3 regions of the Kitasatospora sp. NPDC023385 genome follow, and region 3 is predicted to be linked to each of the others. Evidence: predicted binding sites of a transcription regulator. Region 3 holds the regulator's gene; each other region holds the start of a gene.
What was found. Region 3 encodes HrcA, which represses chaperone genes, less so after heat shock. Its sites were predicted from a motif close to TTNGCACTCNGNNNNNCNGAGTGCNAA; they were not measured.
Positions count from the first base shown of each region.

Region 1 (6,531 bases), on a different contig from region 3:
CCGAGGTGAGGAAGGTGTCCAGGCCGGGCAGGGCGCCGACGGCGGCCCGCAGGGCGGCCCGGTCGGCGCTGTGGTCGATCGCCCGGTGGAAGGTCCAGCGGCAGCCGGCCACCGCCTCGGTGACGGCCGCGGTGGCGGCCAGGTCGACGGCGCCGTCGGCGTCGAGGAAGCCGAAGACGAACTCCTCGGCGCCTTCGGCCCGCAGCGCGGCGGCCCGGGCGGCGAGGTCGTCCAGGTCGCCGGGGGCGAAGCCGTCCCGGATCCGGAGCATGACGCGCAGCGGGACGCCGACGGCGGCCCGGATCCGGCCGAAGTCCTCGACGGACGGGGTGAGCCCGTCGGCGGCCATGTCGGTGACCAGTTCGAGCCGGTCGGCGCCGCCCGACTCGGCAGCCCGGGCGTCCTGCGGCGTCAACGCGATGACTTCGAAAATTGGTCTAGACATATCAGTAGGTTGCCACACCCGGTCGAGCCCGGCGAGACCGCGCCCCCGTTCCGGTCACGCCGACCCGGGGGCGCCCGTCACACCCGCCCCGACACCATCCCGAAGTTCTCCCGCCGGCCGTACCGGCGCTCCGCCACCGCCACCAGCACCAGCAGAGCCACCACCGGCGCCGCCACCGGCAGCAGGTGCGAGATCCCGCCGGACTCCCGCCAGATGTTGAACAGGCTGCCGGGCCCGGTCAGCACCAGCACCGCCAGCCCCACCGCCGCCGGCCCCATCCGCCCGCGCAAGCCGGCGAAGGCGAGCAGCATCGGGGCGATCAGCATCACCACGAACCACTGACGGTCCAGCGGGAAGGTCGTGTCGTCCCAGTTCTGGACCGCCTCCAGCAGTCCGCCGGCGGCCATCGAGGCCAGCACCAGTCCACCCGTCCGCAGGCCGGGCCGCGGCAGCAGGTCGGTCGGCGCCGCGATCAGCAGGAGCCCGGCCACCACGAACGGCAGCGAGGCCATCCCGACGTAGCCGACCCACCAGACGTCGAGCCCGGACGTCTGCCAGGCGGCGTCGCCCAGGTCGTACAGGCCGACGGCGCCCAGGAGCAGCGCGGTGACCCGAACGGCCGTCCACCGCCCCAGCAGGGCCGCCACCCCGAGCAGCAGCGCGGCCACCGGCGGGCCGAAGGCACGGACGTGGTTCCCGAACGAGTCGTCCCAGGCCAGCCATCTGGTGGTCCGTTCCAGGGTGGCCACCCAGGGCACCATGGTGGCCCCGACCACCGCACCGGCGATCATCGGCGCCACCAGCGCGAGCAGCCGTCCGGCCGCCGACCCGCCGGTCAGCCCGAGCCGCACCCGCAGCCCGTACACCGCCAGGCCGAGCACCTCCCGGCCGACCGCCGCGCGACCGCCGGCGGCCGTCGTGTCGGCGAACACCTCGGCCAGTTCCTCACCGCGCTCACGGCGGTACTGCGCCGGGTAGAGCTGCAACGCGGCCCGCAGCACCGCCGAGGGCGCGGGACCGATCACCGGCATGGTCATGAGAGTCCTCCTCCCGCGGCGGGCCGCCCCTGCGACCCGGCCTTCCCCGGCAGCATCGACCGGATCTTCGTGAGCCGGCGCTCGGCCTCGGTGGCGACCGCTCGCAGGCGCTCGGCCTCGGCGGCCAGCGCGCCCCGTCCGGCGTCGGTCAGTGCGTAGGTGCGCCGGGCCCGCCCGTCCACCACTTCCTCGGCGGCGACCTCGATCAGGCCCTGGCCGAGCAGCCGGTCGAGCGCGCCGTACAGCGTGCCGGTGCGCATCTTGACCCGGCCGTCGGAGATCGTGGCGATCTCCTGGATGAGTGCGTAGCCGTGCCTGGGGGCGTCGGCCAGTGCGGTGAGCAGAAGCAGCGTCGGCTCCTGCATGGAGCGTTCTGTCATGCGTCTACATATATCGTCGAACGGCACATCACGTCCACCGGAACGACCCGACACAATGACGGTCATGCCGACCACCGAGGACGACCTGCTCGCCGCCTGGACCGCCCTGCTGCCCCGCTGCGGCGCCACCACCGACCCCGCACCGTACGGCCGTGAGCTGCTGCGCCGCTGGTCCGAGCCGCAGCGCCGCTACCACACCCCCGAGCACCTGCGCGCGGTCCTGCGCCACGTCGACGACCTCGCCGGGCACGCCGCCGACCCGGACACCGTCCGCCTCGCGGCCTGGTTCCACGACGCCGTCTACCGCCCCGACCGCACCGAGAACGAGGAGCGCAGCGCCGCCCTGGCCGTCCGCGCGCTCACCGACGCCGGGCTGCCCGCCGCCCGCGTCGCCGAGGTCGAACGGCTGGTGCTGCTCACCGTCACCCACGACCCGGCACCGGGCGACCGCGACGGCGAAGTGCTCTGCGACGCCGACCTCGCCGTCCTCGGCGGCGCCCCCGAGGCGTACGCGGCGTACGCGGCCGCCGTCCGGGAGGAGTACGGCTTCGTCCCCGAGCCGGACTTCACGGCGGGCCGGGCCGCCGTCCTGCGCCAGCTGCTCGCGCTCCCGGCCCTCTACCGCACCCCGGCCGCCCGCGAGCGCTTCACCGGAGCCGCCCGCGCCAATCTCACGGCGGAACTCGAACGACTCGACGGACGCGACGGGCTCGGAAGCTAGGCCAGCTTCCCCACCGGCGCCACCGCCGTGCCCTGCTTGCCGCACACCCAGTGCGGCTCCGGCCCCAGCTCCGGCTCCACGCTCAGCGCGTGCGGATCCCCGTCGGCCGCGCAGCCGGTGCACAGCGGCCAGCGGCCGTACGCCTCCAGCAGCGCGTCCTGGACGTCCTGCGCGACGAGCCCGAGCACGTAGTCGGTGCCGTCCGGCCACTGCTCCAGCCACCAGCGGCGGTGCGTCACCGCCTGCTCGACCAGCGAGACGACGGCGGCGTCCGCCACGTCCCGCGCGGTGAGGTCGGCCAGGATCAGGGCCCGCGCGTTGTGCAGGGCGGTCTCGATGTCGTCGGAAGCCATCCGCCCATCTTCTCGCGAAACACCGACGGCCCGGAAACGCCGTGTGGGCGGCTCCCCGAAGGGAACCGCCCACACGGACGAGGAACCGACCGATCCGATCGAAGCGATCAGGATCAGAAGTCCATGTCACCGCCCGGCATGCCGCCGCCGGCGGCCGCGGCGGCCTTCTCCGGCTTGTCGGCGATGACGGCCTCGGTGGTGAGGAACAGCGCCGCGATGGAGGCGGCGTTCTGCAGCGCGGAGCGGGTGACCTTGGCCGGGTCGATGATGCCCTCGGCGATCAGGTCGACGTAGGTGTTGGTGGCCGCGTTCAGGCCGTGACCGGCGGGGAGGTTGCGCACCTTCTCCACCACGACGCCGCCCTCGAGGCCGGCGTTGGTCGCGATCTGCTTGATCGGGGCCTCCAGGGCCACGCGGACGATGTTGGCACCGGTGGCCTCGTCGCCCTCGAGCTCCAGCTTGTCGAACGCGACGCTGGCCTGCAGCAGGGCGACGCCGCCACCGGCGACGATGCCCTCCTCGACAGCTGCCTTGGCGTTGCGGACGGCGTCCTCGATGCGGTGCTTGCGCTCCTTGAGCTCCACCTCGGTGGCCGCGCCGGCCTTGATGACGGCCACGCCGCCGGCCAGCTTGGCGAGGCGCTCCTGGAGCTTCTCGCGGTCGTAGTCCGAGTCGCTGTTCTCGATCTCGGCGCGGATCTGGTTCACGCGGCCCGCGACCTGCTCGCTGTCGCCGCCACCGTCGACGATGGTGGTCTCGTCCTTGGTGATGACCACCTTGCGGGCGGTGCCCAGCAGGTCGATGCCGGCGTTCTCGAGCTTGAGGCCGACCTCCTCGGAGATCACGGTGCCACCGGTGAGGATGGCGATGTCGCCGAGCATGGCCTTGCGGCGGTCGCCGAAGCCCGGGGCCTTGACGGCGACGGACTTGAAGGTGCCGCGGATCTTGTTCACGACCAGGGTCGACAGGGCCTCGCCCTCGACGTCCTCGGCGATGATGACGAGCGGCTTGCCGCTCTGCATGACCTTCTCCAGCAGCGGGAGCAGGTCCTTGACCGAGCCGATCTTGGAGTTGGCGATGAGGATGTACGGGTCCTCGAACGTCGCCTCCATCCGCTCCAGGTCGGTGGCGAAGTAGGCGGAGATGTAGCCCTTGTCGAAGCGCATGCCCTCGGTGAGCTCGAGCTCCAGACCGAAGGTGTTGCTCTCCTCGACGGTGATGACGCCTTCCTTGCCGACCTTGTCCATGGCCTCGGCGATCAGCTCGCCGATCTGGGTGTCGGCGGCGGAGATGGAGGCGGTGGAGGCGATCTGCTCCTTGGTCTCCACGTCCTTGGCCTGGGCCAGCAGCTGGTCCGAGACGGCGGCGACGGCCTTCTCGATGCCGCGCTTCAGGGCCATCGGGTTGGCACCGGCGGCGACGTTGCGCAGACCCTCGCGCACCAGGGCCTGGGCCAGCACGGTGGCGGTGGTGGTGCCGTCGCCCGCGACGTCGTCCGTCTTCTTGGCGACCTCCTTGACGAGCTCCGCACCGATCTTCTCGTACGGGTCCTCGAGCTCGATCTCCTTGGCGATGGAGACACCGTCGTTGGTGATCGTGGGGGCGCCCCACTTCTTCTCCAGCACGACGTTGCGGCCCTTGGGGCCGAGCGTGACCTTCACCGCGTCGGCGAGCTGGTTCATGCCACGCTCAAGGCCGCGGCGAGCTTCCTCATCAAAGGCGATGATCTTGGCCATCAGAAGTGGTCCTCCGGGACACGGTCGACTGCTCGGACCAAGGGGTGCCCGCGACGGACGGCCCTGGTGTGCGGGGGTCTTTTCCCCTACCGCTCCCGGGGGCCTCACCGACCCGGTCCGCTGTCACTCTCACGCTGTGAGTGCTAACGCCAATGATTAGCACTCACGGTGGTCGAGTGCAAGCCCCACGGGCGACCCGCGAGCCGCCACACGGCCGCCCGGGCGCACCCGGAAGCGCCCGGAAACAGTCGGGAATGGTCGGAAGCGGCCAGGGAACGCCGACGGGCCCGTACGACGCGTGTCGCACGGGCCCGTCGAGAAGCGAGTGGTCACCAGCCGTGGGGCCGCGCCGAGCTCCTGGGGTCGGAAGGGGTCAGCCCGCCGCGGCGCGGACCATGTCCGCCTGCGGGCCCTTCTGTCCCTGGGAGATCTCGAACTCGACCCGCTGGCCCTCCTCGAGGGTGCGGTAGCCGTCCATCTGGATCGCGCTGTAGTGGACGAAGACGTCCGCACCACCGTCGACCGCGATGAAGCCGTAGCCCTTCTCCGCGTTGAACCACTTGACGGTGCCCTGAGCCATTCCGAACTCCCCTAGTGCTGTGCTGGCCCTTCACGTGCCCGCAGGTCGCGGGCCCGGGTTGGTTTGAAGGCCGGCCCGGGGAACCCCCCCTGGGCGCAGCCGTGCACGCCGCAACCGTCCGCACGGAACGCCCAACGGCCTCCGGTGAGCGGGTGGTTGCGTCGACCGCCGCTGAATGTATCCGGATCGACGCCCTCTGCAACAGGGTCAGCCGCCGGTCTTTCCGTTGCCACGCCAAGGGACAGGGCGTACCGAATCGGGAAGTTCTCGGCATTCCACGCCGGGCATAGCGGACGAATTACCCAAATGCCTGCAGGAATTCTGACATCTGCCTGACATGTTTCACGGTCGGGTCTCACCGGCCGGACGTCCTGCGGGGGCGGAACACAGCGGAACACCGCAGAACATCGCGGAACACCGCGAAAGGCCGAAAGGGAAGTCCTGTTCCCAGCCGAGCCACACTCTACTCCGACTCGACCGGAAAATATTCCCGCCGGAATGCAAGCGGCCGCCCGTACCGACGGAAAGCGGAATTCCGTACGGACGGGCGGCCGACCGGCGAGCGGGGGAGCTTGGGCGAGCGGGCGGGAACGGCTCAGCAGCCGCCGGCCACCGCCGGAATGATCGAGACGCCGGCGCCGTCCTTGATCTCGGTGGCCAGGCCCTCGGCGAAGCGCACGTCGTCGTCGTTCACGTAGACGTTCACGAAGCGGCGCAGCTTGCCGGTGTCGTCCAGCACGCGGGCCGAGATGCCCGGGTGGTTCTTCTCCAGGTCGGCGATGACCTCGGCCAGGGTGGCGCCCTCGGCGGTCACCTCGGCGGCTCCGCCGGTGTAGGTGCGCAGGATGGTGGGGATGCGGACGTTGGCGCTCATGGCTCTCCTAGCGGGGTGCGGCCTAGCGGTGTGCGGCCTAGCGGGGGTGCGGCCTTGCGGGGTGGGGAGGTTCAGGCGGACGCGAGGCCGGCGGCGCGGAACGAGTCCAGCGTCGGGCGGATGACGGCGGACATCCCGGCGTCGGAGACGGCGTCCAGGGTCTTCAGGCCGTCGCCGGTGTTGATCGCGACGGTCTCCTTGGCCGGATCCAGCTGCCCGGTCTCGACCAGCTTCTTCAGCACGCCGACGGTCACGCCGCCCGCGGTCTCGGCGAAGATGCCCTCGGTCCGCGCCAGCAGCCGGATCGCCGCCACGACCTCAGCGTCCGTGACGTCCTCCACGGCGCCGCCGGTGCGGCGGGCGATGTCCAGCACGTACGGGCCGTCGGCCGGGTTGCCGATCGCC
Region 1 covers NZ_JBVOOL010000003.1:474,215-480,745, forward strand. The annotation lists gene AC0B61_RS08135 (copper homeostasis protein CutC) at 1-445, opposite strand, end outside; gene AC0B61_RS08140 (hypothetical protein) at 523-1,482, opposite strand; gene AC0B61_RS08145 (PadR family transcriptional regulator) at 1,479-1,862, opposite strand; gene AC0B61_RS08150 (HD domain-containing protein) at 1,927-2,583, shown strand; gene AC0B61_RS08155 (hypothetical protein) at 2,580-2,936, opposite strand; gene groL (chaperonin GroEL) at 3,050-4,672, opposite strand; gene AC0B61_RS08165 (cold-shock protein) at 5,046-5,252, opposite strand; gene AC0B61_RS08170 (ubiquitin-like small modifier protein 1) at 5,848-6,126, opposite strand; gene thrC (threonine synthase) at 6,198-6,531, opposite strand, start outside.
Region 1: the regulator HrcA is predicted to act here: its motif matches at 4,829-4,855, upstream of groL (chaperonin GroEL).

Region 2 (6,531 bases), on a different contig from region 3:
CCGCCGGCGTGCGAGACCGGGTCGGTGAAGGCGGGCCGCCGCCGGTCGAAGGCCAGCTTCAGCGCCCACTGGGCGCCCCAGCCGACCAGGGCCTGGGTGGCCACCCAGCCGGCCAGTACCCGTGCGCCGATCAACCAGAGCCAGGCGGCTGCGATGCCGAGGAGCGTACGCATTGTGACGGTGCCGCCGATGTCGGAGAGCGTCTGCACGGCGGCGGTCCAGATCCGGTGTTCCCGGGCGTAGGTGTGCAGTTCGCTGATCCACTCCTGGTCGAAGCGCTCCAGCGGACGCCAGTGGCTGGTCACCAGAGCCGCCAGAGCGCCGAACAGGGTGGCACAGCCCACCGCGAGCGCGGCGTCCCGAAGGAGACTGCGGTGACGCGCAGTGACGGAGGTCGTGCCGTTGGTCAGGTGCATGGCTGACACCTTCCCAGTGTCCCGGGCCGTTGAGGAGCTGGGGCGATAGCGATTTGGCATCGTTTGTAGGGAGGTCCTGCGTGCGCCGGGGCGCGGGCGCGGGCGGAGGGCGGGGGTGCGCGGGAACGCCCGCGGTCGTTCACCGGTTCAACGGGTGGACGGCGCCGGCGTGTGGGTCGAGTGAAGGAATCCCTCCCCGAGTGGTCGAGCCCGGGCGCGGAACGTGTCCAACTGCTCACCGAGCGTCCAAAGTCGGCGCGAAAACCGGCAGGATACTGCATCGCCGGGAAGAATCGGAGTGACTTGGGAATGTTGTCCGGATTCTGTGCGTTGGATCGTTACGTGTGAGCCCGACGGGGCCCGCACTTCTTGCCCTCATGGCGGGCAGGCAGGCAGACCTCGGCAATCTCAGCAAAGGGAGCAAGCATGGCCACCCGTGCCGTCGTTCGTGACAGGGCCGACCGGACTCGCGCGGCCCGCCCGACCAACCTCGAGGCCGACCGCGACCTGGTCGGCATGTACCTCGACGAGATCGCCAGGACACCCCTGCTCGATGCCGCCGAGGAGGTCGAGCTCTCCCTGCGGATCGAGGCCGGCGTGTACGCCCAGCACCTGCTGGAGGAGGGCGAACTCCCCAGCGGCGTCACGCGCGAGGAGCTGGAGACGATAGCCGCGGACGCGGAGCGCGCCAAGGACGTCTTCATCCGCTCCAACCTCCGCCTCGTGGTCGCGGTCGCCCGCCGCTACCCGCGCAGCGGCCTCCCGCTGCTGGACCTCATCCAGGAGGGCAACGCGGGCCTGGTGCGCGCCGTCGAGAAGTTCGACTACGCCAAGGGCTTCAAGTTCTCCACGTACGCGACGTGGTGGATCCGGCAGGCGATCACCCGGTCCATCGCCGACCAGTCCCGCACCATCCGGCTGCCCGTGCACCTGGTGGAGGAGCTGGGCCGGATCCGGCGGGTGCAGCGCGAGAAGTCCAAGGAGCTGGGCCGCGAGGCCGAGCCGGCCGAGATCGCGGCCGAGTTGGACACCACCGAGGCCCGGATCAAGGACGTGCTGGACTGGGCCCGCGACCCGGTCAGCCTCAACATGGCGGTGGACGACGAGGGCGAGACCCAGTTCGGCGACCTGGTCGAGGACACCGGGGCGACGTCCCCCGAGGACGCCGTGATGGTGATGCTCCGCCGCGAGGAACTGGACGGCCTGATCGGGCGGTTGGACGACCGCACGGCCTCGATCATCCGCTCCCGCTACGGGATGGAGGACGGCCGCGAGCGCACCCTCACCGAGGTGGGCAAGCAGCACGGCCTCACCCGCGAGCGGATCCGGCAGATCGAGAAGCACGCGCTGGCCGAGCTGAAGAAGATCGCCGACCACGCCGGCTTCGAGGCCGCCTGACGGGCCGCCCCTGCCGGTGGAACGGGTCGAGCCCTCACCCGGGCCCTGGTGCGGAGTGTTCCGCAGCGGGGCCCGAGGCGTGCCACGGGGCTCTTAGGCTGGAGGGACAGGACGAGGCGAGCGATGGGTCGTGGACACGGTGAGCGAGCAGGAACAGGAACAGCCGACGGCGCAGGGGCCGGCGCAGGGGGAGCGCCAAAAGCAGGAGCAGGGCCAGGCAGAGGCACCGGACCAGGGCCCGGGGAAGGACGCCGCGGTCAAGGCCCGGCTGGTCTTCCGCGACCCGCTGGACGAGCCGTCCCGGGACGACACCGACGCCGGCTGGGGTGACCGGCCCGGGGCGGGCGGTGGGCGGGGGCTGGACTGGTATCTGAGCCAGCGCCCGCCGCACCACGGGGGCTGAGACGACGGAGAGGGGTAGGGAAAGAAGCGGGGCTGGTCAGCGCATCGGCGAGACCAGCGCGTCGCGGATCTCGGTCAGCAGTTGGACCTCCTTGGCCTCGGCCTCCGCCGCCACCTCGGCGTTGGACTTGCGGCGGGCCGCCAACCTGTTCATGGGCACGATCAGAACGAAGTAGACGACCGCCGCGGTGATCAGGAACTGCAGGGCGGCACTGAGCACCGATCCCCACAGGATGAGGATCCCGGACGAGACCTCGCCGGCCGGGCCCACCTCGCACGGCCCCTTGAGGCAGGAGCTGTAGGAGCCCAGGTCCTTCGTCCCGAAGACGCCGACGATCGGGTTGATCACGCCCTTGACGAAGGCGTTGACGATGTTGGTGAATGCCGCGCCGATGACGACGGCGACGGCGAGTTCGACGACATTTCCACGCAGCAGGAATTCCTTGAAGCCCTTCATGCCGCCTCGAACGACGAAGTCGTCGCCCGGTTACGGGTGATCTTCGGCGGCTCCGGATTGACAACCCGTCCGGCCCAGCGGGCCTCCGTCGGGCGGCGGCAGCCCGGCCCGTGCGGGCCCGAGCGCGAGCGCCGCGGCCACCGCGAGCAGGACCAGCGCGGGCACCCCGGCCCGCCGCCGGACCGCGCTGCGCCAGCGGTGCCACCCGCCGCACCCGCGCCGGATCGGCGGGAAGCTCGGCACCTCCTGCCGTGGCGGCACGGTCGGCGCGGGCAGCGGGACGGAGAAGCTCACGGTCGTCATGGACGAACCTCCGGATCGGTCGGTCGGCCGACCCCGGTTGGCCCGGCCGACCCCCACGATGAGCGCTCCCGCCGGCCTCGGAAAGGCACTTTCCCCAGCCTGTGGAAAACCCTGCCCTGTGGACAACTTCGTGCACTCGCGCGAGTGAGAGAGCCCCGCCGGAGGTGACGGAACGGCCAGAGAAGCAGAAAGGCCCGCCGCCCCGCGTGCAAGCGGGGCCGACGGGCCTTTCCGAGGTCTGCTGGGCGTCCGGTCGAATCCGGCGCCCGAGTCAGCTCGCGGCCGGAGCCGGGCTGGACGGGGTCGAGGACCCGGTGCCCGACGCGGCGGGCGAGGAGGTCGAGGTGGACGACGTCGAGGAGGTCGACGTCGACGTGGACGACGATCCGGAGCCCACCGAGCTGGTGGAGGACGAGCGGCTGTCGGTCCGGTAGAAACCCGAACCCTTGAACACGACACCCACGGCCGAGAAGACCTTGCGGAGCCGTCCCTGGCAGTCGGGGCACGTGGTCAGCGCCTCGTCGGTGAACTTCTGCACCGCCTCCAGGCCGTTGCCGCACTCGGTGCACTGGTACTGGTACGTGGGCACTTGTCTTCCTCCTGGCACTCTCGCCTGATGAGTGCTAACGATGGTCAATGATGCGGCATTCCGCTGGATCAGTCCAGCGACTCAGGTGTGAGATCGGCCCCGCCCGGGCGGACCGGGTCGCCCCGGCCGTGCGGCGGAGTCGCGCTCAGCCCTTGGCCGCGCCCACCAGCTGCCCGGCGCCCCCGCGCTCCGCCGAGCCGGAAGCAGGCCCGGAAGCAGTACCGGAAACGGTGCCCGAAGCGGTGCCGGAAGCGGGCCCGGCGGCCGAGCCGGCGGCGATCCGGTCGGTCCCAGCCGCCGGTGCGACCAGCAGGTGCCGCAGCGAGAACAGCACGACCAACCCGAGGCCGGCGCCGACCAGCGGCACCAGGAACCCGGCCGAGGGCCCCTGCCCGTCGATCAGCTTCCCCGCGGCCATCGAGCCGACCGCCAGTCCGAGCCCGATGGCGCCGGTCAGCCAGGTGAAGGCTTCCGTCTTGGCGCCGTCCGCGACCAGCGTCTCGACCAGGGTGTAGCCGCTGATCAGGGTCGGCGCGATGGCCAGGCCGCAGACCAGTCCGGCGACGGTGAGCGCGACCAGGCTCGGCATCGCCCACAGCGTGGAGCAGCCCAGCACCAGCAGCGTGTAGCTCATCAGCATCCGCTGCTGGACGGCCCGCCGCCAGGCGATCACGCCGTACAGCACGCCGGCCAGCATCGAGCCGCCCGCGAAGATCCCGTACACGGTGCCGCCGGCGGCGTGCTGCCCGACCGAGTCGGCGAAGGCGTTCACCGACACCTGCATCCCGCCGAACACCGCGCCGACGCCGAGGAAGGTCCCGGCGAGCAGGCGGACGCCGGGGGAGGCGAGCGCCGAGGCGCGCTTGGCGCCGGGCTGGGGCACGATCCGGGCGGGGGCGGTGCGCCGCTGGGCGGCGAAGGCCAGGCCGCCGACGAGGGTCAGCGCGGCCTCGGCGACCAGGGCGGCGGCCGGGTTGGCGAGGGCGGCGATGCCGGAGGCCAGGATCGGGCCGATCACGAAGGTGAACTCGTCCGTCACGGACTCGAAGGCGAAAGCGGTGCTCACCCGGGCCGCCGAGGCGTCGGACGGGCCGTCGGCGGTGAACCGGGCCACCCAGCGGGCCCGGACCATCGCGCCGATCTGCGGCACGCTGGCGCCGGCCGGGACGGCGGCGAGGAACAGGCTCCAGGCCGGCGCGTGGCCGAGCGCCAGGGCGATCAGTACGCCGACCGAGGCGCCGTGCACCAGGACGGCCGGGACGAGCACCGCGGCCTGCCCGTAGCGGTCGGCGAGCCGCCCGGTCTGCGGCCCGATCAGGGCCTGCGCGACGGCGGCGACGGCGGTGACGGTACCGGCGGTGCCGTACGAGCCGTGGGTCTGGGTGACGAGCAGCAGGATGCCCATGCTGAGCATCGCGTACGGCAGTCGTGCGACGAGGGCGGGGGACAGGAAGGTCCAGGCCCCGGGGGTGCGCAGCAGTTCGCCGTACCCGACGCGGGCGGGGGTCCGGGCTGCGGTGGTGTCCGCGATGTCCGCGGAGGTATCGACCGTTCGGCGGGCCGTCACGGTCGGTCCTTCCTGCTGCCTGGTAGCGCGGCAGGGCATGGGGTGGCCCCGACGGCGCCGAGAGTCGTCCTCTCGCGCGTCGACCGGGGTAGATACCGGGTCGGCCCGGTGTGATTCCCGGGGGCCGGACCGCGGCCGCCGAGCGGTCGCGCCAACTCTGCGTCAGGCAGATGCTGGGGTGGTCTAGCGGTGGTTATACGGCGTAGTCGAACCAGCATACAGTTACGCGCGTAGATTCCGCCAGCCACCCCGTCTGGCCGTCCCCGGACCGAGCCCAGGCCAGGACCGAGTCCGGGCTCACCGCCCGTGCAGCCACCCGGCGAGCTTGCCGCCCTTGTCGACGGCCCGCAGCCGGCGCTCCGCCGCGTCGCCGACCTCGTCCGTGGTGACCACGAGCAGCTCGTCCCCGCCGCGCAGCACCGTCGCCTTGTCCGGCACGAAGGAGTTGCCCTCGCGCACGACCAGGGTGACCGCCGCGCCCTTGGGCAGCCGGAGCTCGCCGACCTCCACGCCGGACATCCGGGAGGCGGGGGAGAGCGCGACCGACAGCAGGTGCCCGTGCAGCTTCTCCAGCGGGGCGGACTCGATGCCGAGGTCCTGGCCCATCGCGCCCTCGCCGATCCGCAGCCGCTTGGCCACCCACGGCAGGGTCGGTCCCTGGAGCAGGGTGAAGGTGACGACCAGGATGAAGACGATGTTGAAGACGTCCGCGGCCTGGTGCGCGCCCGACACCACCGGGATGGTGGCGAGCACGATGGGCACCGCGCCGCGCAGGCCGGCCCAGCTCAGCAGCGCCTGCTCGCGCGGGGGCACCTTGAACGGGGTCAGCGAGGCCACCACCGACAGCGGCCGGGCCAGGAAGACCAGCACGCCGCCGATCACCAGCGCGGGCACCACCGCGGAACCCATGGTCGCGGGCGTGCAGAGCAGTCCGAGCAGCACGAACATGCCGATCTGCCCGATCCACGCCAGTCCGTCCGCGAAGCCGCGGACGGCGGGGCCGTGCGGCAGCTTGGAGTTCCCGAGGATCACCGCGCTGATGTAGACGGCGAGGAAGCCGGAGCCGTGCAGCAGCGCGCCGCCCGCGTAGGCGAGCACGGTGAGCGCCATCACGGCGATCGGGTAGAGGCCCGAGGAGGGCAGTGCGACGTGCTTGATCCCGAAGGCGCCGAGCTTGCCGACGGCGAAGCCGACCGCGGCGCCGATCGCCAGTTCGGCGAGGATGGTGCCGATCAGGACGTACCAGGGGTCCAGTTCGCCGGTGGTGGCGAAGGCGACGACCAGGATGACGACGGGCGCGTCGTTGAAGCCGGACTCGGCTTCCAGCAGTCCGGTGAGCCGGTGGGGCAGCGGGACCATCCGCAGCACCGAGAAGACGGCGGCCGCGTCGGTCGAGGAG
Region 2 covers NZ_JBVOOL010000002.1:552,231-558,761, forward strand. The annotation lists gene AC0B61_RS05480 (phosphatase PAP2 family protein) at 1-416, opposite strand, end outside; gene AC0B61_RS05485 (sigma-70 family RNA polymerase sigma factor) at 843-1,814, shown strand; gene AC0B61_RS05490 (hypothetical protein) at 1,945-2,217, shown strand; gene mscL (large conductance mechanosensitive channel protein MscL) at 2,254-2,673, opposite strand; gene AC0B61_RS05500 (hypothetical protein) at 2,704-2,976, opposite strand; gene AC0B61_RS05505 (FmdB family zinc ribbon protein) at 3,248-3,565, opposite strand; gene AC0B61_RS05510 (MFS transporter) at 3,711-5,132, opposite strand; gene AC0B61_RS05515 (potassium/proton antiporter) at 5,430-6,531, opposite strand, start outside.
Region 2: the regulator HrcA is predicted to act here: its motif matches at 3,577-3,603, upstream of AC0B61_RS05505 (FmdB family zinc ribbon protein).

Region 3 (6,531 bases):
GCGTCGGGTGGGTGGAGAACAGCTGGGAGGCGGTCTCCCGGGCGTTCAGCGCGGGGGCGAAGTAGAACGCGTTGTAGGGCTGGGACCTGCGCAGGTCCTCGGTGGGGATGGCCGCGATCTGCCCGGTCACCTTGGTGAGCGCGGAGGCGAGTGCGCTGGGCCGTCCGGTGAGCTGGGCGGCGGCGCGGTCGGCGGCGAGTTCGCGGTAGCGGGAGAGCAGCCGGGTGAGCAGGAAGCTGATCGCGTAGACGACCACCGAGACCAGCGGGATGACCAGGGCCGCGATGGCCGCGTTCTGGTCGTTGCTGTTGCGGCTGCCGCCCATGAACCCGCCGTACATGGCGATCCGGGTCATCGCGCCGGCGAGGACGCCGAGGAAGCCGGCGATCGTCATCACGGCGACGTCGCGGTGGGCGACGTGGGACAGCTCGTGGGCGAGGACGCCCTCCAGTTCCTCCGGCTCCAGCCGGCGCAGCAGGCCGGTGGTGACGCAGACGACCGCGTTCTGCGGGTTGCGGCCGGTGGCGAAGGCGTTCGGCATGTCGTTGGTGGCGACCGCCACGCGCGGTTTGGGCATGTCGGCCAGCGCGCAGAGCCGGTCGATCGTGCCGTGCAGTTGGGGGAACTCCTCCGGGGAGACCGGGCGGGCGCCCATCGCCCGTTCGGTGATCTTGTCGCTGAACCAGAACTGGGCCACGAACAGCCCGCCGGAGATCAGGACGATCAGTGGCCAGGCGCCGCGCAGCAGCGCGATCAGCAGGCCGGTGAAACCGACGTACAACAGCCCGATCACGAACATCGTCGCGACCATGCGGCCGGTCAGGCCGCGGTCGGGCGCGAAGCGGGTGTGCTGGCCCGAGCTCGACATCGTTTGGTCCTCCAATTCGCCGTCGCTTTCGATGCTGCCACCCGGACGGCCGCGGGGCACCACCCCCGCGCCGGGAACCGTGAACGGTCGGCATGCCGCGGGCCGTTCCCGGAACTGCGGGAAGGATCACGCCGGTCGGGCCGTTCCTGCCGTAGGACCCGGGCCTTACACTGGCAGGTACGGTTCTGGCACTCGCGCGTTCAGAGTGCCAGGGGTGGGGCCTCCCGGAGCCCCGAGGCAGCTCAGAGGGACACAGACGACAACGTGCGAAGACGGAGGTGCGTGCCCCATGGCCGGTGAGGTCCGCCAGCTGGACGACCGCAAGCTCGCCGTGCTCCGCGCGATCGTGCAGGACTACGTGGGCACCGAGGAGCCGGTCGGCTCCAAGGCCCTGGTGGAGCGGCACAACCTCGGTGTCTCGCCGGCGACCGTCCGCAACGACATGGCGGCGCTGGAGGAGGAGGGCTACATCCACCAGCCGCACACCAGTGCCGGGCGCATCCCGACCGACAAGGGGTACCGCCTCTTCGTCGACCGGCTCGCCGAGGTCAAGCCGATGAGCGCCCCCGAGCGCCGGGCGATCCGGCACTTCCTGGACGGCGCGGTCGACCTGGACGACGTGGTCGCCCGCACCGTGCGGCTGCTCGCCCAGCTGACCCGGCAGGTCGCGGTGGTGCAGTACCCCTCGCTGTCGCGTTCCACCGTCCGGCACATCGAGCTGGTGGCCCTGGCCCCGGCCAAGGTGATGCTGGTGCTGATCACCAACACCGGCCGGGTCGAGCAGCGGATGGTCGACTGCCCGGGCACGGTCGGCGAAACGGTCCTGGCGGACCTGCGGACCGTGATCAACAGCAGAGCCACCGGCCGGCGCCTCCCGGAGGTGCCGGGCCTGCTGGAGGAGCTTCCGGCGATGTTCGAACAGGCCGACCGGCCGACCGTGACCACGGTCCTGGCGACGCTGTTCGAGACGCTCGCGGAGCAGAACGAGGAGCGGATCATGCTGGCCGGCACGGCCAACCTGACCCGCTTCGGCCACGACTTCCCGCTCACCATCCAGCCGGTGCTGGAGGCCCTGGAGGAGCAGGTCATCCTGCTCCGCCTCCTGGGTGAGACCGGGGACGCCGCGATGACGGTCCGGATCGGGCGGGAGAACGCCTACGAGGGGCTGAATTCCACCTCGGTCGTGTCGGTCGGCTACGGTTCGGGCGAGGAGAGCGTGGCCAAACTGGGCGTGATCGGTCCGACCCGGATGGACTACCCGGGCACAATGGGGGCGGTGCGGGCGGTGGCGCGGTACGTGGGCCAGATCCTGGCCGAGTCGTAGCAAACGGCCGCTCGTCAGATAGGTGACGCGCGGTGACCAGTCGCAGCACTACTACAGGCGGAACAAGCGGAGCATTTGGTGGCCACGGACTACTACGCGGTACTCGGCGTCCGACGGGATGCGGGGCAGGACGAGATCAAGAAGGCGTTCCGGCGCCTGGCACGCGAACTGCACCCGGACGTCAACCCGGACCCGAAGACGCAGGAGCGGTTCAAGGAGATCAACGCCGCCTACGAGGTGCTCTCCGATCCGCAGAAGCGCCAGGTCTACGACCTCGGCGGTGACCCGCTGTCGCCGGGCGGCGGTGGCGCGGGCGGCTTCGGCGCCGGCGCGGCGGGCTTCGGCTTCTCCGACATCATGGACGCCTTCTTCGGCGCCGCGGCCGGCCAGCGCGGCCCGCGCTCGCGCACCCGCCGCGGCCAGGACGCCATGATCCGGCTGGAGATCACCCTGGAGGAGGCCGCCTTCGGCACCACCAAGGAGCTCCAGGTCGACACCGCCGTCACCTGCACCACGTGCAGCGGCGAGGGCGCGGCCCCCGGCACCTCCGCGCAGACCTGCGACATGTGCCGCGGCAAGGGCGAGGTCTCCCAGGTCACCCGGTCCTTCCTGGGCCAGGTCATGACCTCCCGGCCCTGCCCGCAGTGCCAGGGCTTCGGCACCGTCGTGCCGACGCCGTGCCCCGAGTGCGCCGGCGACGGCCGGGTCCGCGCCCGACGCACCCTGACCGTCAAGATCCCGGCCGGTGTCGACAACGGCACCCGGATCCAGCTGGCCGGCGAGGGCGAGGTCGGCCCCGGCGGCGGCCCGGCCGGCGACCTGTACGTCGAGATCGCCGAGACCAGCCACACCATCTTCCAGCGGCGCGGGGACGATCTGCACTGCACCGTCACCATCCCGATGACGGCGGCCTCGCTCGGCACCCAGGTGCCGCTGCAGACCCTGGACGGCCTGGAGGAGATCGACATCCGGCCCGGCACCCAGTCCGGCCAGTCGATCCCGCTGCACGGCCGCGGCATCACCCACCTGCGCGGGGGCGGCCGGGGCGACCTGATAGTGCACGTCGAGGTGAAGACGCCCAGCAAGCTCGACGCCGAGCAGGAGGACCTGCTGCGCCGCCTCGCGGTGCTGCGCGGCGAGGAGCGGCCGTCCGGCCAGTTCGCGCCGGGGCAGCAGGGCCTGTTCTCCCGGCTGAAGGACGCCTTCAACGGCCGGTAGCCGTCCGCGCGGGGGTGCCGGGGGCTCGATCCCCCGGCACCCCTTTCGCGTCCCCACGGCCCGCACACCCCTCAGACCCGGCAGACCCCGCAGACCCCTCGGACCGTAGGCCCCACCCCGGAAAGGCCCCCGCATGACCGCGCCCGTTTTCGTCGTCGAGACCGAGCGGATCGCCGCCGCCGCGCCCGGGGCCCTGGTGCGCCTGGACGGCCCGGAGGGGCGGCACGCGGCCGCGGTGAAGCGGCTGCAGCCCGGCGAGGCGCTGACCCTCGCCGACGGGCTGGGCCTCGGCGTGGACGGGACGGTCGCCGGGGTGCTCGGCAAGGACGCGATCGACGTCGCGGTCACCGCCGTGCGCCGGGAGCCCGAGCCGGCGCCGCGGATCGTCGTCGTCCAGGCGCTGCCCAAGGGCGACCGCGGCGAGCTGGCCGTGGAGACCATGACCGAGGTCGGTGTCGACGTGGTGATCCCGTGGGCGGCCTCGCGCTGCATCACCCAGTGGAAGGGCGAGCGCGGCGTCAAGGCGCTCGCCAAGTGGCGGGCCACCGCCCGGGAGGCCGGCAAGCAGTCCCGCCGGCTGCGCTTCCCCGAGGTGCGCGAGGCGGTGACCACGAAGCAGCTGGTCCCCGTCCTGGCGGCGGCCGCCTTCGCCGCCGTGCTGCACGAGGAGGGCGCCGAGCCGCTGGCGCACGCCGCGCTGCCGCTGGGCGGCGACCTCGTGCTGGTGGTCGGCCCGGAGGGCGGGGTCTCCCCGGAGGAGCTGGCCGCCTTCGCCGGGGCGGGCGCGAAGCCGTACCGGCTGGGCCCCTCGGTGCTGCGCACCTCCACCGCCGGGGTGGCCGCCGGCGCGCTGCTGCTGGGGCGCACCGGCCGCTGGTCGTAGGCCCCGGCGTGCGGCAGGGTACGGCGGGCCCGCCAGGGCGCCCCGAGTCTGCCGAAAGGCGGGCGGCTCGTGCGCGTACGTGCTTACGCTGGCCGCGTGACGGACTCCCTGAGCACCCCCGCCGGCGCTTACCTGCGCCACCCGCACCTGCACGGCGACCTGGTCACCTTCGTCGCCGAGAACGACATCTGGCTCGCCCCGCTGGAGGGCGGCCGGGCCTGGCGGCTGACGGCCGATCACCAGCCCGTCCGCGACCCCCGGTTCTCCCCGGACGGGCGGCACATCGCCTTCACCTCCACCCGGGACGGCGCGCCCGAGGTGCACGTGGTGCCGGCGGACGGCGGCCCGGCCCGCCGGCTCACCCACTGGGGCAGCGGCCAGACCCGGATGCAGGGCTGGACGGCCGACGGCCGGCCGATCGCCACCACCGCCGCCGGCCAGGCCACCACGCTCCGCACCTGGGCGCACGCCGTACCGCTGGACGGCGGCGAGCCGGTGCGGCTGCCGTACGGGCCGGTCGGCGGGATCGCCGTCGAGCCGGGCGGCGACCGGGTGCTGCTGGCCAGCGCTGCGATCCGCGAGCCGGCCTGGTGGAAGCGCTACCGCGGCGGCCGGGCGGGCAAGCTGTGGATCGGCCGGGAGGAGTTCGCCCGGATCCACGAGGGGCTGGACGGCCAGCTGTCCTCGCCGCTGTGGGTGGCCGGGCGGCTCTCGCCCGAGGACGGGCCGGGCGGCGGCAGGATCGCCTTCCTGTCCGACCACGAGGGCGTCGGCGAGCTGTGGTCCAGCCTCCCGGACGGCTCCGACCTGCGCCGCCACACCACCGGCCCGGACGGCTTCTACGCCCGGGACGCCACCACCGACGGCACCCGGGTGGTGTTCCACCGGGCCGGCGACCTGTGGCTGCTGGAGAGCCTGGCCGAGGGCGTCGAGCCGCGCCGCCTGGACGTCCGGCTGGCCGGGCCGCGCAGCGGCCGCCGCCCCCGCCCGGTGCACGCCGCGCACTGGCTGGAGTCCGTCGCCCCCGACCGCACCGGCCGGGCCGGCGCCGTCGTGGTGCGCGGCAGCGTGCACTGGCTGACCCACCGCGAGGGCCCGGCCCGGGTGCTGGACGAGACGCCGGGCGTGCGCGGGCGCCTGGCCCGGGTGGTGCCGGGCGAGGACGGAGGGCAGGGCGTGCTCTGGGTCTCCGACGCGGAGGGCGAGGACGCCCTGGAGTTCGCCCCCGCCGTGCACGGCGCCGAGCGCCGCCGGCTGGCCGCCGGACAGCTCGGCCGGGTCGACGCGCTGGCCGTCTCCCCCGACGGCAAGCAGGCCGTGCTCGGCGCGCACGACGGCCGGGTGCTGCTGGTGACGCTCGCCGACGGCACCGTCCACGAGCTGGACCGCAGCACCGACGGCCAGGTCAGCGGGCTCGCCTTCAGCCCGGACTCGGCCTGGCTGGCCTGGTCGCGCCCGGTGCCGGGGCTGGGGCCGTACTCGCTGCGCCAGATCGTGCTGGCCAACCTGGCGACCCGGACGGTGAGCGAGGCCACCCAGCAGCGCTTCATCGACACCTCGCCGGCCTTCACCGCGGACGGCCGCTACCTGGCCTTCCTGTCGGTGCGCAACTTCGACCCGGTCTACGACTCACACGTCTTCGACCTGTCCTTCCCCAACGGCTGCCGCCCGTACCTGATCACGCTGGCCGCCGACACGCCGTCCCCGTTCGGGCCGCAGCGGGCCGGGCGTCCGCTCGGCGGGGAGGAGGACGAGCCGCGGGCCAAGAAGGCGGACGGTGAGGAGGGCGGTGCCGAGGCCGCGCCGGTGACCAGGGTGGACCTGGACGGCATCGCCGACCGGATCGTCCCGTTCCCGGTCGAGGGCGGGCTGTTCGGCTCCCTGCGGGCCGCCCGAGACGGCGTGCTGTGGACCAGGGCCCCGCTGATCGGCGAACTCGGCGACGAGGCGGCCTCGTTGGAGGACGAGCGGCCCCGGCCGGGGCTGGAGCGGTTCGACCTGAAGAAGCGCCGGGTCGAGCAGCTGGTGCACGACGTCGACGGCTTCGCGGTCAGCGGGGACGGCGCCCGGGTGGCCGTGCTGGACGAGGGCGAGCTGCGGATCGTCCCGGCCGACCACAAGGCGGCCGGCGAGGACGACGAGACCACCGTCGACCTCACCCGGCTGCGGGTCACCGTCGACCCGGCCGCCGAGTGGCGGCAGATGTTCGACGAGACCGGCCGGCTGATGCGCGACAAC
Region 3 covers NZ_JBVOOL010000005.1:117,531-124,061, forward strand. The annotation lists gene htpX (zinc metalloprotease HtpX) at 1-868, opposite strand, end outside; gene hrcA (heat-inducible transcriptional repressor HrcA) at 1,158-2,192, shown strand; gene dnaJ (molecular chaperone DnaJ) at 2,271-3,410, shown strand; gene AC0B61_RS10330 (16S rRNA (uracil(1498)-N(3))-methyltransferase) at 3,544-4,293, shown strand; gene AC0B61_RS10335 (S41 family peptidase) at 4,390-6,531, shown strand, end outside.